DNA from 3 places in the Parafrankia sp. BMG5.11 genome. Region 2 is predicted to be linked to each of the others. Evidence: riboswitches for the same ligand, from Rfam matches in the RefSeq annotation. Region 2 holds a riboswitch; each other region holds the start of a gene.
What was found. Region 2 has a riboswitch for S-adenosylmethionine ahead of E0504_RS39645 (aminotransferase class V-fold PLP-dependent enzyme). Riboswitches for the same ligand answer to the same signal wherever they lie in the genome.
Positions count from the first base shown of each region.

Region 1: another riboswitch for S-adenosylmethionine. It lies ahead of thrC (threonine synthase); the one in region 2 lies ahead of E0504_RS39645 (aminotransferase class V-fold PLP-dependent enzyme).
Region 3: another riboswitch for S-adenosylmethionine. It lies ahead of E0504_RS20210 (hypothetical protein); the one in region 2 lies ahead of E0504_RS39645 (aminotransferase class V-fold PLP-dependent enzyme).

Region 1 is NZ_SJXI01000066.1:1,534-5,525, reverse strand. Features, by position in the region: gene E0504_RS36805 (trehalose-6-phosphate synthase) at 1-1,332, opposite strand, end outside; gene E0504_RS36800 (HAD hydrolase family protein) at 1,451-2,251, opposite strand; SAM riboswitch class I at 2,454-2,573, shown strand; gene thrC (threonine synthase) at 2,581-3,858, shown strand.
Region 2 is NZ_SJXI01000078.1:82,599-86,590, reverse strand. Features, by position in the region: gene E0504_RS39655 (TetR/AcrR family transcriptional regulator) at 1-206, shown strand, start outside; gene E0504_RS39650 (ATP-dependent RecD-like DNA helicase) at 313-2,547, shown strand; SAM riboswitch class IV at 2,682-2,795, shown strand; gene E0504_RS39645 (aminotransferase class V-fold PLP-dependent enzyme) at 2,832-3,992, shown strand, end outside.
Region 3 is NZ_SJXI01000027.1:450,849-454,840, reverse strand. Features, by position in the region: gene E0504_RS20225 (M14 family metallopeptidase) at 1-730, shown strand, start outside; gene E0504_RS20220 (alpha/beta hydrolase) at 756-1,631, shown strand; gene E0504_RS20215 (hypothetical protein) at 1,969-2,349, shown strand; SAM-I-IV-variant riboswitch at 2,656-2,757, shown strand; gene E0504_RS20210 (hypothetical protein) at 2,798-3,076, shown strand; gene E0504_RS51325 (DUF5681 domain-containing protein) at 3,108-3,497, opposite strand; gene E0504_RS20200 (helicase RepA family protein) at 3,508-3,992, opposite strand, start outside.

The DNA of each region.
Region 1 (3,992 bases), on a different contig from region 2:
CACGACCGCGTCGGCGCCCATCTGCGAGCACGCCCCCGCCTCCCGGGAGAGGACGAGGACCCCGCCGTCGGCCGAGACCACCATCCCCTCCTTGGCGACGAGGTTCATCCCGTCCCGGATCGGGTTCACCACGAGGACGTCCGCGAGCGTCATGGCGGCCAGCGAGCGCGGGAAGTCGTCGTTGATCTCCAGGTGCACCGGCAGCCAGGTGTCCGTCCCGAACTCGTCCTCGATCTCGGCGGCGAGGCGCTGGACGGCCGCCGTGTACTCGCGGTACTCGGGCAGGTCGTGGCGGGACGGGTAGGCGCACACCAGGTGCATGACCCGACCGTGCCACTCCGGGTGCGAGCGGAGCAGCTCGCGGTAGGCGTCCAGGCCGCGGACGATGTTCTTGGACAGCTCGGTGCGGTCGACCCGGACCACCAGGCGGCAGCCCCCCGCCAGCTCGCGCAGCTCGGCCGCGCGGGCACGGACGTCGGGGCGGGCGGCGCGGTCCCGCAGCTCGGCGGCGTCCACTCCAAGGGGGTACAGGCTGGTGCGCACGGTGCGCCCGCCGGCGGTGACGGTGTCGCCCACCACCTCGGCGCCGAGGATCTCGGCGCAGCAGTCGCGGAAGGCCGCCGCCCACGCCGGGGCGAGGAAGCCGAGCCGGTCCGCCCCGAGCATGCCGTGCAGGATCGCCGCGGACACGTCGTCGGGCAGCATCCGGAAGTACTCCGGCGGGGACCACGGCGTATGGCTGAAATGGGCTATCCGCAGGTCCGGCCGCATCTGGCGCAGCCGGGCGGGGACCAGCGTCAGGTGGTAGTCCTGGACGAGCACGCACGCCCCCGGCGCCGCCAGCTCGGCCAGCGCGTCCGCGAACGCCGCGTTGTACGCCTCGTAGGCGGCCCAGTCCTTGCGGAAGGACGCGCCGAAGCTCGGCTCCGTCGCCGGCGCATGCAACAGGTGCAGGACGAACCAGAGCGTCCGGTTGGCGACCGCGTTGTAGGCGCGGTCGAACAGCACGCGGTCGAGGTCCAGCATCCGCACCGAGGCGCCGCCGGTGTCGTAGCCGCTGCGGTCGATGCGGCCGCCCGGAGCGGAGCGGGCGGCCCGCCGGTCGGCGTCACTGAGGGCCGCGCAGACCCAGACGATCTCCCGGCCGTCCTCGGGCGTGTCCTGGACGACCTGGGCCAGGCCGCTGACCAGACCGCCGCCGCCGCGCCGGGGATGCAGCAGGCCGTCGTCGCCGACGACGAACGACACCGGCCCCCGGTTCGACGCGATCAGCAGATCGGCCTGGGCCGGGTACTCGCTCCCGGGCGCCGTGAACTCCCCGATGCCCGGCATGTGACGCACACAGCGGAGCGTAGGCCATCGAGTGCCCTGTCGGGGCGCCACCCGCAAGCACCGCGGGTGCGCGCCGCCGGAATGCCGCCCGGCAGGGCCGCCGCGACGGGGCCCGCGGTCAGCCGGCGCCGAGCGCGGCGCGCACCGCGGTGGCCCAACCTGCACCGAGCGGGCCGTCCTCGACCACCACGTTGTCGTAGGCCGGGAGCAGCGCGGCGATGTCCGGGTGGCGCACCGCGTTGGCCACCAGGTGCATCCGCCCCACCGAACGGGCCATCGCGAGATCACTGGCGGAGTCGCCGATGGCGATCGCCTCGGCCGGGTCCACCCCGCGCCGCTTGAGGTCGTGCGCGACGGCGTCGCCCTTGCTGACGCCGTCCGGCACCAGGTGGTAGACGTGCGGGTGCACGCCTAGATCGGGCATGTGCGCCGGTGAGATGAGCCCGTTGTCGCGCATGCTCAGCCAGCCGAAACCGGACTCGGCCAGCCAGCCGTCCACCTCGGCGACGTCGATCCGGCCACGCAGCATGACGTCCACCTCGCGGCCGGTGTGCCAGGGGGTGTGCAGCTCCAGGCGGCCGGGGTGCAGCTTGATCAGCTCGTCGAGCAGGCTCTCCGGCACCCGCTCGAACGAGTCGGGCATCGCGCCGCGCAGGATCTCGGTGTCGAGCCCGGTGTTCCATCCGATGATCGCGCCCAGCTCGCCGATGAACCCGTCGGCGCCGAAGATCCCGGCGGCCTCCACGAGCTGCGGCCTCGTCCGCCCGGAGACCAGCACCAGCGCGATGTCCGCGTCGTGCAGGTCGACGAGTGCGCGGGCGGGGTCAAGGGTGGTGTCGCCGCCCTCGGCCCGGAAGAAGCAGCCCCGCGGGCCGACCATCGTTCCGTCGAGATCGGTGTAGACCACACGAACGCTCACGCTTCGGGCTCCCTGGTGTCGGTCCGGCGAGATCGCGGCCGGCGGCAAGCGGCCCAGGTGACGCGGGCACACGGCCCCTCGACCCGACCGCGGCCCACCTCAGGACGTGTCATCGAAGCACCTGTGGCACACGGCAAACCGCCGGAACTCCGGTGCACGCCTGTCCGCACGCGGTCTACAGTACGGACAGACAACTTCATCTGGCTCATCCAGAGGGGCAGAGGGAACGGCCCAGCGAAGCCCCGGCAACCACCGTCGCATCCATGCGCGGCAGGTGCTAATTCCGACCCGGGACGCAGCCGGCTCCCGGGAAAGATGAGGAGTTCCGCATGACTCTCGCGCCCGAGCGCGCCACTCTCCCGAGCCCGGACGCCGCCAACCCCGCCGTCTCGCTGTCCTGTCGTCACTGCGGTGCCACCTACCCGCTGTCGGCCACCCACGTCTGTGTCGAGTGTTTCGCGCCGCTCGAGATCGCCTACGACGAGGACCGGCTGCGCAAGGTCACCCGGGCGTCGATCGAGGCCGGGCCGTCCAACCTGTGGCGGTACGTCGGCCTGCTGCCCGCCGGGCACGTCGCCGAACGGCGCGTCTCCCTCGACGCCGGCTGGACCCCGCTGCGACCCGCCCAGCGCCTCGCCGCCGAGCTCGGCATGCGCACCCTGTGGGTCAAGGACGACAGCGCGAACCCGACCCACTCGTTCAAGGACCGGGTCGTCTCGGTGGCCCTCACCGCCGCCCGCGAGCTCGGCTTCCACACCGTCGCCTGCGCGTCCACCGGGAACCTCGCCCAGTCCGTCGCCGCCCACGCCGCGTCCGCCGGCCTGCGCTCGGTCGTGCTCGTCCCGCACGACCTGGAAGCCGGCAAGACCGTGTCGACGGCCGTGTACGGCGGCACCCTCGTCGCGATCAAGGGCAACTACGACGACGTCAACCGGCTGTGCAGCGAGCTGGCCGGCGAGTACGAGTGGGCGTTCGTCAACGTCAACGTCCGGCCGTTCTACGCGGAGGGCTCGAAGACCCTCGGCTACGAGGTCGCCGAGCAGCTCGGCTGGCGCATCCCCGGCCAGGTCGTGGTGCCGATCGCCTCCGGCTCCCTGCTGACCAAGGTCGACAAGGCGTTCGGCGAGCTCGGCCGCCTCGGGCTCGTCGAGCCCACCCCGTACAAGGTCTTCGGCGCCCAGGCCGCCGGCTGCAACCCCGTCGCCGCCGCCTACGCCCGCGGCGCCGACACGGTCGCCCCGGTGAAGCCGTCGACGATCGCCAAGTCGCTGTCGATCGGCAACCCGGCGGACGGCCCCTACGCCCTCGACGTCGCCCGCCGCACCGGCGGCGCCATCACCGACGTCACCGACGACGAGATCGTGGACGGCATCCGCCTCCTGGCCCGCACCGAGGGGATCTTCGGGGAGACCGCCGGCGGCGTCACCGTCGCCTGCCTGCGCCGCCTGCTGAACGAGGGCCTCCTCGACCCGGACGTCGAGACGGTGATCTACAACACCGGCGACGGGCTGAAGACCCTCGACCCCCTGGTCTCCACAGGTGGCCCCACCGCCACGATCCCGCCCTCGCTCTCCGCGTTCGAGGCCGCCGGCCTCGGCGACGACTAGCCTCCCGCTCTCCCCGACGAAGCGTCGGCGCCCGGACCCGCGCGAAACCGCGGCTCCCGGGCGCCCGCAGAACGGTGACACCCGGGCCCACGGAGCGGCAGCGCCCGGGGCTCTCGCGCAGCGGTGGCGGGGCC
Region 2 (3,992 bases):
CGCTGCCCGCGCTGCCCGCCGGAGCGGGCGCGGGCGCGCCGGAGCAGGTGCGCAGGCGGGCACTGCTGGCGTGGACGCACCTGCACGGCATCGCCGTGCTCGCGGCCAACGAGAGCCTGGGGCTGGTCACCGCATCACCCGATCCCACCGAGCTGGTCGTCGAGGCGATCGGTGTCCACCTGTGCCCGGACGCGGGGCCGCACTGATCCGCCTGCTGCCGGCGTCGACACTGTGAGCGAGGATGGCCGGATTCCCGACATGCCACGGGCGATCGCCGAAGCCCGGATTGCCGAAGCCCCGGAGTGACCAGCCGTGTCCCGACCCGCCGCCGCGCCGTTCCAGCTCGCCGTGCTCGAGGCCGTCCTCGAACGGATCACGTACGCCAACGAGGAGACCGGCTACACGGTCGCCCGGGTCGACACGGGCCGCGGCGCGGACCTGCTGACGGTCGTCGGCGCGCTGCTCGGCGCCCAGCCCGGCGAGTCGCTGCGGATGCGCGGGCGGTGGGGCTCGCATCCTCAGTACGGCCGCCAGTTCCAGGTCGAGGACTACACCACCGTCCTGCCGGCCACCGTCCAGGGCATCCAGCGGTACCTCGGATCAGGCCTGGTCAAGGGGATCGGGCCCCGGTTCGCCGAGCGCATCGTCGAGCACTTCGGCGTCGACGCGCTGGACGTCATCGAGACCGAGCCGGCGCGGCTCATCGAGGTACCGGGTCTCGGCCCCAAGCGGACGAAGGCGATCGCCGCGGCCTGGGAGGAACAGAAGGCCATCAAGGAGGTCATGGTCTTCCTGCAGGGCGTGGGCGTCTCCACCTCGCTGGCGATCAAGATCTACAAGCAGTACGGGGACGCCTCGATCGGGGTGGTGCGCACCGAGCCCTACCGGCTGGCCGCCGACGTGTGGGGCATCGGGTTCCGCACCGCGGACACCATCGCGCAGGCGGTCGGCATCCCACACGACAGCCCGCAGCGCATCAAGGCCGGCCTCGCGTTCACCCTTTCCGAGGCCACCGACAGCGGCCACTGCTTCCTGCCCGAGACCCGGCTGATCGCCGACGCCGTGCGCATCCTCGGCGTCGACACCGGCGCGGTGATCGAGGGGCTCGGCGAGCTGATCACCGAGGAGGGGGTGGTGCGCGAGGAGGTCCCCGGCGAGGACCCGGAGCAGCCGGTCGCCGCGGTGTACCTCGTCCCGTTCCACCGCGCCGAGATCTCCGTCGCGGGGCAGCTGCTGCGCCTGCTGCGGGCCGACGAGGACCGCCTCGCCGCGTTCGCCGCCGTTGACTGGGAGAAGGCGCTCGGCTGGCTGCACACCCGTACCGGGACCGAGCTGGCGGCGGCGCAGCGCGAGGCGGTCACCCTCGCTCTCACCTCCCGGGTGGCGGTGCTGACCGGCGGGCCCGGCTGCGGGAAGAGCTTCACGGTGCGCTCGGTCGTCGAGCTGGCCCGCGCCCGGCGGGCGAAGGTCGTCCTCACCGCCCCGACCGGACGGGCCGCCAAGCGGCTCGCCGAGCTGACCGGCCACGAGGCGTCGACGGTGCACCGGCTGCTCGAGCTGCGTCCCGGCGGCGACGCCGCCTACGACCGGGACCGCCCGCTCGACGCCGACCTCGTCGTGGTGGACGAGGCGTCCATGGTCGACCTGCTGCTGATGAACAAGCTGGTCAAGGCCGTCCCGCCGGGCGGGCACCTGCTGCTGGTCGGCGACGTCGACCAGCTTCCCTCCGTTGGCGCCGGGCAGGTGCTGCGTGATCTGCTCACCACCGGCACGCCGATCCCGCACGTGCGGCTGACCCAGGTGTTCCGCCAGGCCAGCGAGTCGGGCGTGGTGACCAACGCGCACCGCATCAACCGCGGGGACCATCCGCTGGTGCGCGGCCTGGACGACTTCTTCCTCTTCGTCGCCGAGGAGGCCGAGGACGCCGCCCGGATCACCGCGGAGGTGGTGGCGCGGCGGATCCCGGCCAAGTTCGGCCTCGACCCGCGGCGCGACATCCAGGTGCTCGCGCCGATGCACCGCGGCCCGGCCGGCGCCGGGGCGCTCAACATCGCGCTGCAGGAGGCACTCACGCCGAGCCTGCCGGACCGCCCCGAGCGTCGCTTCGGCGGCCGGGTGTTCCGGGTCGGCGACAAGGTCACCCAGGTGCGCAACAACTACGACAAGGGCGCGAACGGGGTGTTCAACGGGACGCTCGGGGTGGTCACCGCGCTCGACAACGACAGCCAGACCCTGACCGTCCGCACCGACGAGGACGAGGACGTCGACTACGAGTTCACCGAGCTCGACGAGCTGACCCACGCCTACGCGGTGACGATCCACCGTTCGCAGGGCAGCGAGTACCCGGCCGTGGTCATCCCGCTGACGACCAGCGCATGGATGATGCTGCAGCGCAACCTGCTGTACACCGCGGTGACGCGGGCGAAGAAGCTGGTGGTCCTGGTCGGCTCGCGCCGGGCCATCGGGCAGGCGGTCCGCTCGGCCGGCCACGGGCAGCGCCACACCGCGCTCGCGCACCGCCTGCAGTCCGCCGGGCGCTCCGGATAATTTTCCGCGGCTCGCGGCTCGCGGCTCGCGGTCGAAGCGCGCGATTCGCCGTCTGCTGGATGTTCCGGGTATTTCGGCCCGGTCTCGGTGTCTCTGCGGTGTCCGTCCGGCACGGGCTGCTACAGTTTTCGCCAGGTCCTGAGCGCCAGCGTCAAGCCCCGGCTTGCTGGCCGGCAACCCTCCTCCGCGGTGGGGTGCCCCGGGTGTGACCAGGCCCGCGGCGAACCCGCCGTCGGCAAGTGCGGACCCCCTCTGGGTCCACCGGGGCCCAAGGAGGCTTCGTCGTGTCCTTTTCGTATGCCACCACGTCTCCCGACGTTGATCGGGAAGGGCCCGCCGTCGGCGCGCTGCTCGACGTGGTGGGGGCCAGCCTCCCCGTTCCGCTCGCCGACGGACGCGAGGTCCCGTACGCCAATCTCGACCAGGCCGCCAGCGCCCCCTGCCTGCGCGGGGTCGCCGAGCACGTCGAGCGCGTCCTGCCGTACTCGGCGAGCGTGCACCGCGGAACCGGCTACTCCTCCGCGGTCTGCACCGCGCTCTACGAGGGGGCCCGCGACGCCGTGCGCACGTTCGTCGGCGGCCGCCCGGACGACGTCGTGATCTTCACCCGGAACACCACCGACTCGGTGAACCTGCTCGCCCGCTGCCTCCCGCCGCAGCCGCCCGACCCGGCGCGGACGTCCGACCCAAGCCACGCCGTGCCCGGCGGGGTCGTCGTGTTCGACCTGGAGCATCACGCGAACCTTCTCCCGTGGCGGTCCCGGCCGGGCTGCCGGTGGGTGCCCGCCGCGCCCACCCGCGCCGACACGCTGCGCGCGCTCGCCACCGCCCTGGACACGGCACCGACCTCGCTCGTCGCGGTGACCGGCGCGTCCAACGTCACCGGCGAGGTGCCGCCGCTCGCCGAGATCGTCCGGCTGGCGCGCGCGGCCGGCGCGCGGGTCTTCGTGGACGGCGCCCAGCTCGTCCCGCACCGTCGGGTCGACATGGCCGCGCTCGGCATCGACTACCTCGCGTTCTCCGGGCACAAGCTGTACGCGCCGTTCGGCGCCGGCGTGCTCGTCGGACGTCCGGACTGGCTGGCGGCGGCCCCGCCCTATCTCGCCGGCGGGGGCGCCGTGCGTGAGGTGACCAGCTCCGCCGTGGCCTGGGCGGACGGCCCGGCCCGGCACGAGGCCGGCAGCCCCAACCTCCTCGGCGCGACGGCGATCGCGGCCGCCTGCCGGCTGCTGGGTGCGCTCGACGCCCGCGACCTGCACCAGCACGAGGACCTGCTGCGCCGCCGCCTGGTGGACGGGCTGCGCGGGATCGAGGGGGTCACCATCCACTCCCTGTGGGCCGACGGAGACGATCCCGCCGCTGGCGAGGCCGCCGGAGACGGGGCTGCCGGTGGCGCTGCCGCCGGAGGCGAGGCTGTCGATGCCGGGGCTGCCGGAGGCGAGGGC
Region 3 (3,992 bases), on a different contig from region 2:
GCTCGACCGCCTCGCGGCTCTGCCGCAAGCCGAGCGGCTCGAGCTTGGCCGCTCTTTCGATGGACGCCCGATCTCAGCCGTCCGTTTCGGCGATCCCGCTGCTCCCTCGCTCGTTTTGTTGCTCGGCCGCCAGCACCCCCCCGAGGTGACCGGCGCGATTGCAATGGAGGCGTTCGTTGACGAGTTGGCCGCTCAGGTGAAGGCGGGTCGCATCGCCGATGGCCGGATCCAGTTTCTGTTCGTGCCGCTGCTCAACCCGGATGGCGTTGCGCGAGGCCATTGGCGCTCCAGCCGCGGCGCGAAGGACTTGAACCGCGATTGGGGAGAGTTCTCCCAGCCTGAGACGCGCACGGTGAAGGCTTGGCTCGAAGCGCTGCCGCAAACCGTTCGGCCGATCGCGATGCTCGACTTCCACTCGACCAGGGAGAACCTGTTCTACGTCCAAGGCGAAAGCGAGGCGGGCGATCGGGAAGAGGAATTCCTCGCAGGATGGCTCGCTGGAAGGGAAACCGCGATCCCGGGCTACCCTTTCTCGGTCGAGCGCCGCGATGCCAACCCAGGGGCCGGTACGGCGAAAAACTGGTTCCACCAGACCTACGGCATTCCTGCTTACACCTACGAAGTGGGCGATGAGACCGATCGCGAGGCGATCAGGCGGTCTGCGATAACTCTCGCCCGCACCTACCTCGATCCGCTTGAGCAACTGGCGCGCGATCGGCCCGAGCGTTAGATAGCGCTTAGAGGGAGACTGCGCAGTGCGGCGGCTTTTTGTCCTTCTGCTTCTATTTGTGCTGTTCACGGCATGCGTCGGAGCCGGTGATGCGCCGCGGGCACCCCAAGACGCGACTGTTCACACTTCTTTTGAATTCAGCGGCTGGGCAGGTCCGGCCATACGGGTTTGGTATCAGAAGCCGGTGCGCGTCTCCGTGAGCACGCCAATCGTGTTCGTGATGCACGGGGTGCGGCGGGATGCCGACCGCTATCTGGCAGAGTGGGCGCCTATCGCTCAGCGGAACGGTTTCATTCTTGTGGTACCCGAGTTCAGCCAAGCCGATTTTCCCGGATCGCGCGGGTACAATGACGGCTATCTGCGCGAGGAAGACGGCTCTCTCCGGCCGCGCTCGCACTGGTCCTTCGCGTCGATCGAGCCGCTGTTTGATGAAATCAAAGCCCGGACCGGCACCAGATCGGCAGCATACGCGCTTTACGGTCATTCAGCCGGGGCCCAGTTCGTCCACCGCTACGTACTGCTCATGCCGCAGGCCCGCCTCAGCAGGGCGATTGCTGCCAACGCGGGTTGGTACACGATGCCCGATCTCCAATTTGACTATCCCTATGGTCTCGCTAGCACCGGGGTAGATGAGCCAGCTTTGAAGCGCGCACTCACCAAACCACTGACGGTCCTGCTTGGTACTGCGGATACTGACCAGGATCCGAACCTTCGCACTACGCTTGATGCAAACGCGCAGGGGCCTCATCGATATGCGAGAGGGCTCAATTTCCACCGTCATGCTGAGGCCGCTGCCGCGCGCGCTGGGGTGCCGTTTGGCTGGCGACTTCTGAGAGTCCCGGGGGTGGGCCACTCTAACAGCAAGATGGCCATCTCCGCTGCACCGCTTTTAGCAAAGTAACGAAGCTTCCGCTCTTTTTGCTCACCGAAATGATCGTCTGCTTTTCGCTAACCGCGGCTCGAAAGCTGCAAGTCAGCTTACGGCCCAGAACCTGCCATTCCGCGGCTGTGTTTCCCAGGTGCTGCCTCAGTCGTAGGCGCCGCTTCTTTGATGGGTTTAAGCGCTTGAATTAACAGTAGGTCGTCCGCCCACTCACGCTGATTGAATATTAGCGGGTCCACACAATTCCATGCCTGAGTGTGCTCGGCAATGGGGGGCCAGGACGCTGGCTGGGCGGTCTTGCACTATCCCTGCGCCGGGCTCACAAACGCGAGAAGTATAAATTTAGGAGGCAACCTTGAGCTTCACTCCGGCCGGCAAGTTGCTCACCCTTGCATCTGGTTTGCTGTGTCCTAGCCTAGCGTCAGCTGCGCCGGTCGATGCTGCGGTGGAAGTGGCAGTGGGGGCGAAAACAGTGACCGCCGATGTAAAGGTGGCGATCGCGGAGGGCGCTTCGGCGCTGTTAGCCAATGAGCGGTGGGCTGTGGTTGGAAGCTGCTCCAATCGACCCACAGTCAGGATCAACTTCGTGAAAGGGGCTCAAGCCTTAACAGCGACGAAGCGAGTAGCAATTGTCAGTGGCGCGGCGAGGCTGACGGCCGATCGCCAGATCTGCATTACCAACGCCGCGCAACTAACGACGGAGATGCGGGCCTCGTTGAATCTGCCTACGGATTAGATCTGACAGTGGCCTCAGGTCAGGGCATTAGAAACCCCGTCTTTTATACTCATCAGGCAGGAGTTTGGATGCGTCGATCGAGGCATCTTCGAATGAGAGACCATTGTCCATACCCGTCTTATGACGACGCGGATTCGGTCCAAGTCCTCTTTCTTCTGCGAGCGCTTTGCCATACCAACTCCAAGGTCTAGGCCCACAATAGTCGGACGAGGTGGTCCTCGCGAACGCGACGACGACGCTCTAAACTGAGAGAATATCGCGCCAAGCGCCGCACTTGAAATGCGCTCACCCTTGAGATATCTCAAGCGTAATCATCAGGAGCAGGGCAATTCCGCCCTCACCAACCTGCCAGTTCGGGCAAGGTGGTACCCGCAAGGGGATGTGGCCGAGGCAAATATGCGAACCCATTCGAACCGCGAGCAGCTCCTACGCAAAAGGAGACCTGCATATGCACCCGTTTAAGCTTGGCGACGTCGTTGTGTGCGTTAACGATACGCCTCTCCCCGAAAAGATCGTTCGCATCGGTGAGCCGTGGGTGAAAATCGGGCGAACTTATCTAGTGTCCGGAATTAGCAGTAACGAAGTCGGCCACCACGGCATCGTGCTTCTTGAGATAAGGCAGTGGCCGCCCGCGATCGGCTGGCACACATGGCGCTTCAAAAAACTTTATGGCACGGATCAGCGCGTGGAAGTAGAGACCCGCGGTAAAGAATTGGAGCATGCATAGCTCCGCACTGGCGGGCTCGAGCCGTCCGCGGTCAAGTTTTGTTTTCAGGCGTCGGCGCCAGCACCGCGTTGCTTCGTGCCCGCGCGGCATCAAGTATGGCGGCAATCCGAACTGACGCATCGACGTCAGAGTGCTGACCCGCGGGCAGCAGCTTTTCAATCGATAGGATAGTCTGAGCGGGCCGGCCCCAGCCGCGATCCAGCAACGCAGTAGCTGCGGTCACTCGTGCTGCGGCCGGGCTTCTCTTGTCCTCAAGCACAGCCATCAGCGCGGCCAGGGCATCCTCGGTTTTTTCGCGCGCGAGCTCTGTGAGGCTTCGACCGTCTGATAAGCGACGCGGGGGCCGACCGCCAGGGTTTCCGCTTTGTCCCTTCTCGAAACGGCCGAGTGGCCTGTTCGGCTCCTGAGAACAGGTGTCCATAACGATCTCCTTAACTCATCGGTCCACCCACCACCCCTCTTGTAGGGGGGTGTGGTGTGGGTGGAATGGATTTGATGTCCACATCTGCCGTTTGTGGGTCGATGTGGGGTTGTGGGAGCGTAATTCCTGCAGGACCTTCGGCGATGAGGCCTCTTTGCATCATCGTGCGAATGCTGCGCTTGATTGCGTCTGGTCGCGGAACCGGTGAGTTGGGGTAGATCCGCAGGTGCTCATCCCTGGTTGATTGTACCAGCTCGTAAATTGAAAAGGGGCCCGTGAAATCAAGTTCCTGAAGCTTGTCCAAAATTATGCTTTGTATCTTGCCGGCAGGTGCCGCCGAGGATTCTACAGCGTCGATATGGCTGACGACGCAGCTAGTCACCGGATCGCCGTCCTCATCGGTCTCGAGAACAATCTGTTGCATGGTGAAGGCGGCTGCAGCGCCGTGCTCGCCGTCTTTCATTTTAGTGACTTCGGCGACAGAATAGGAGTCAC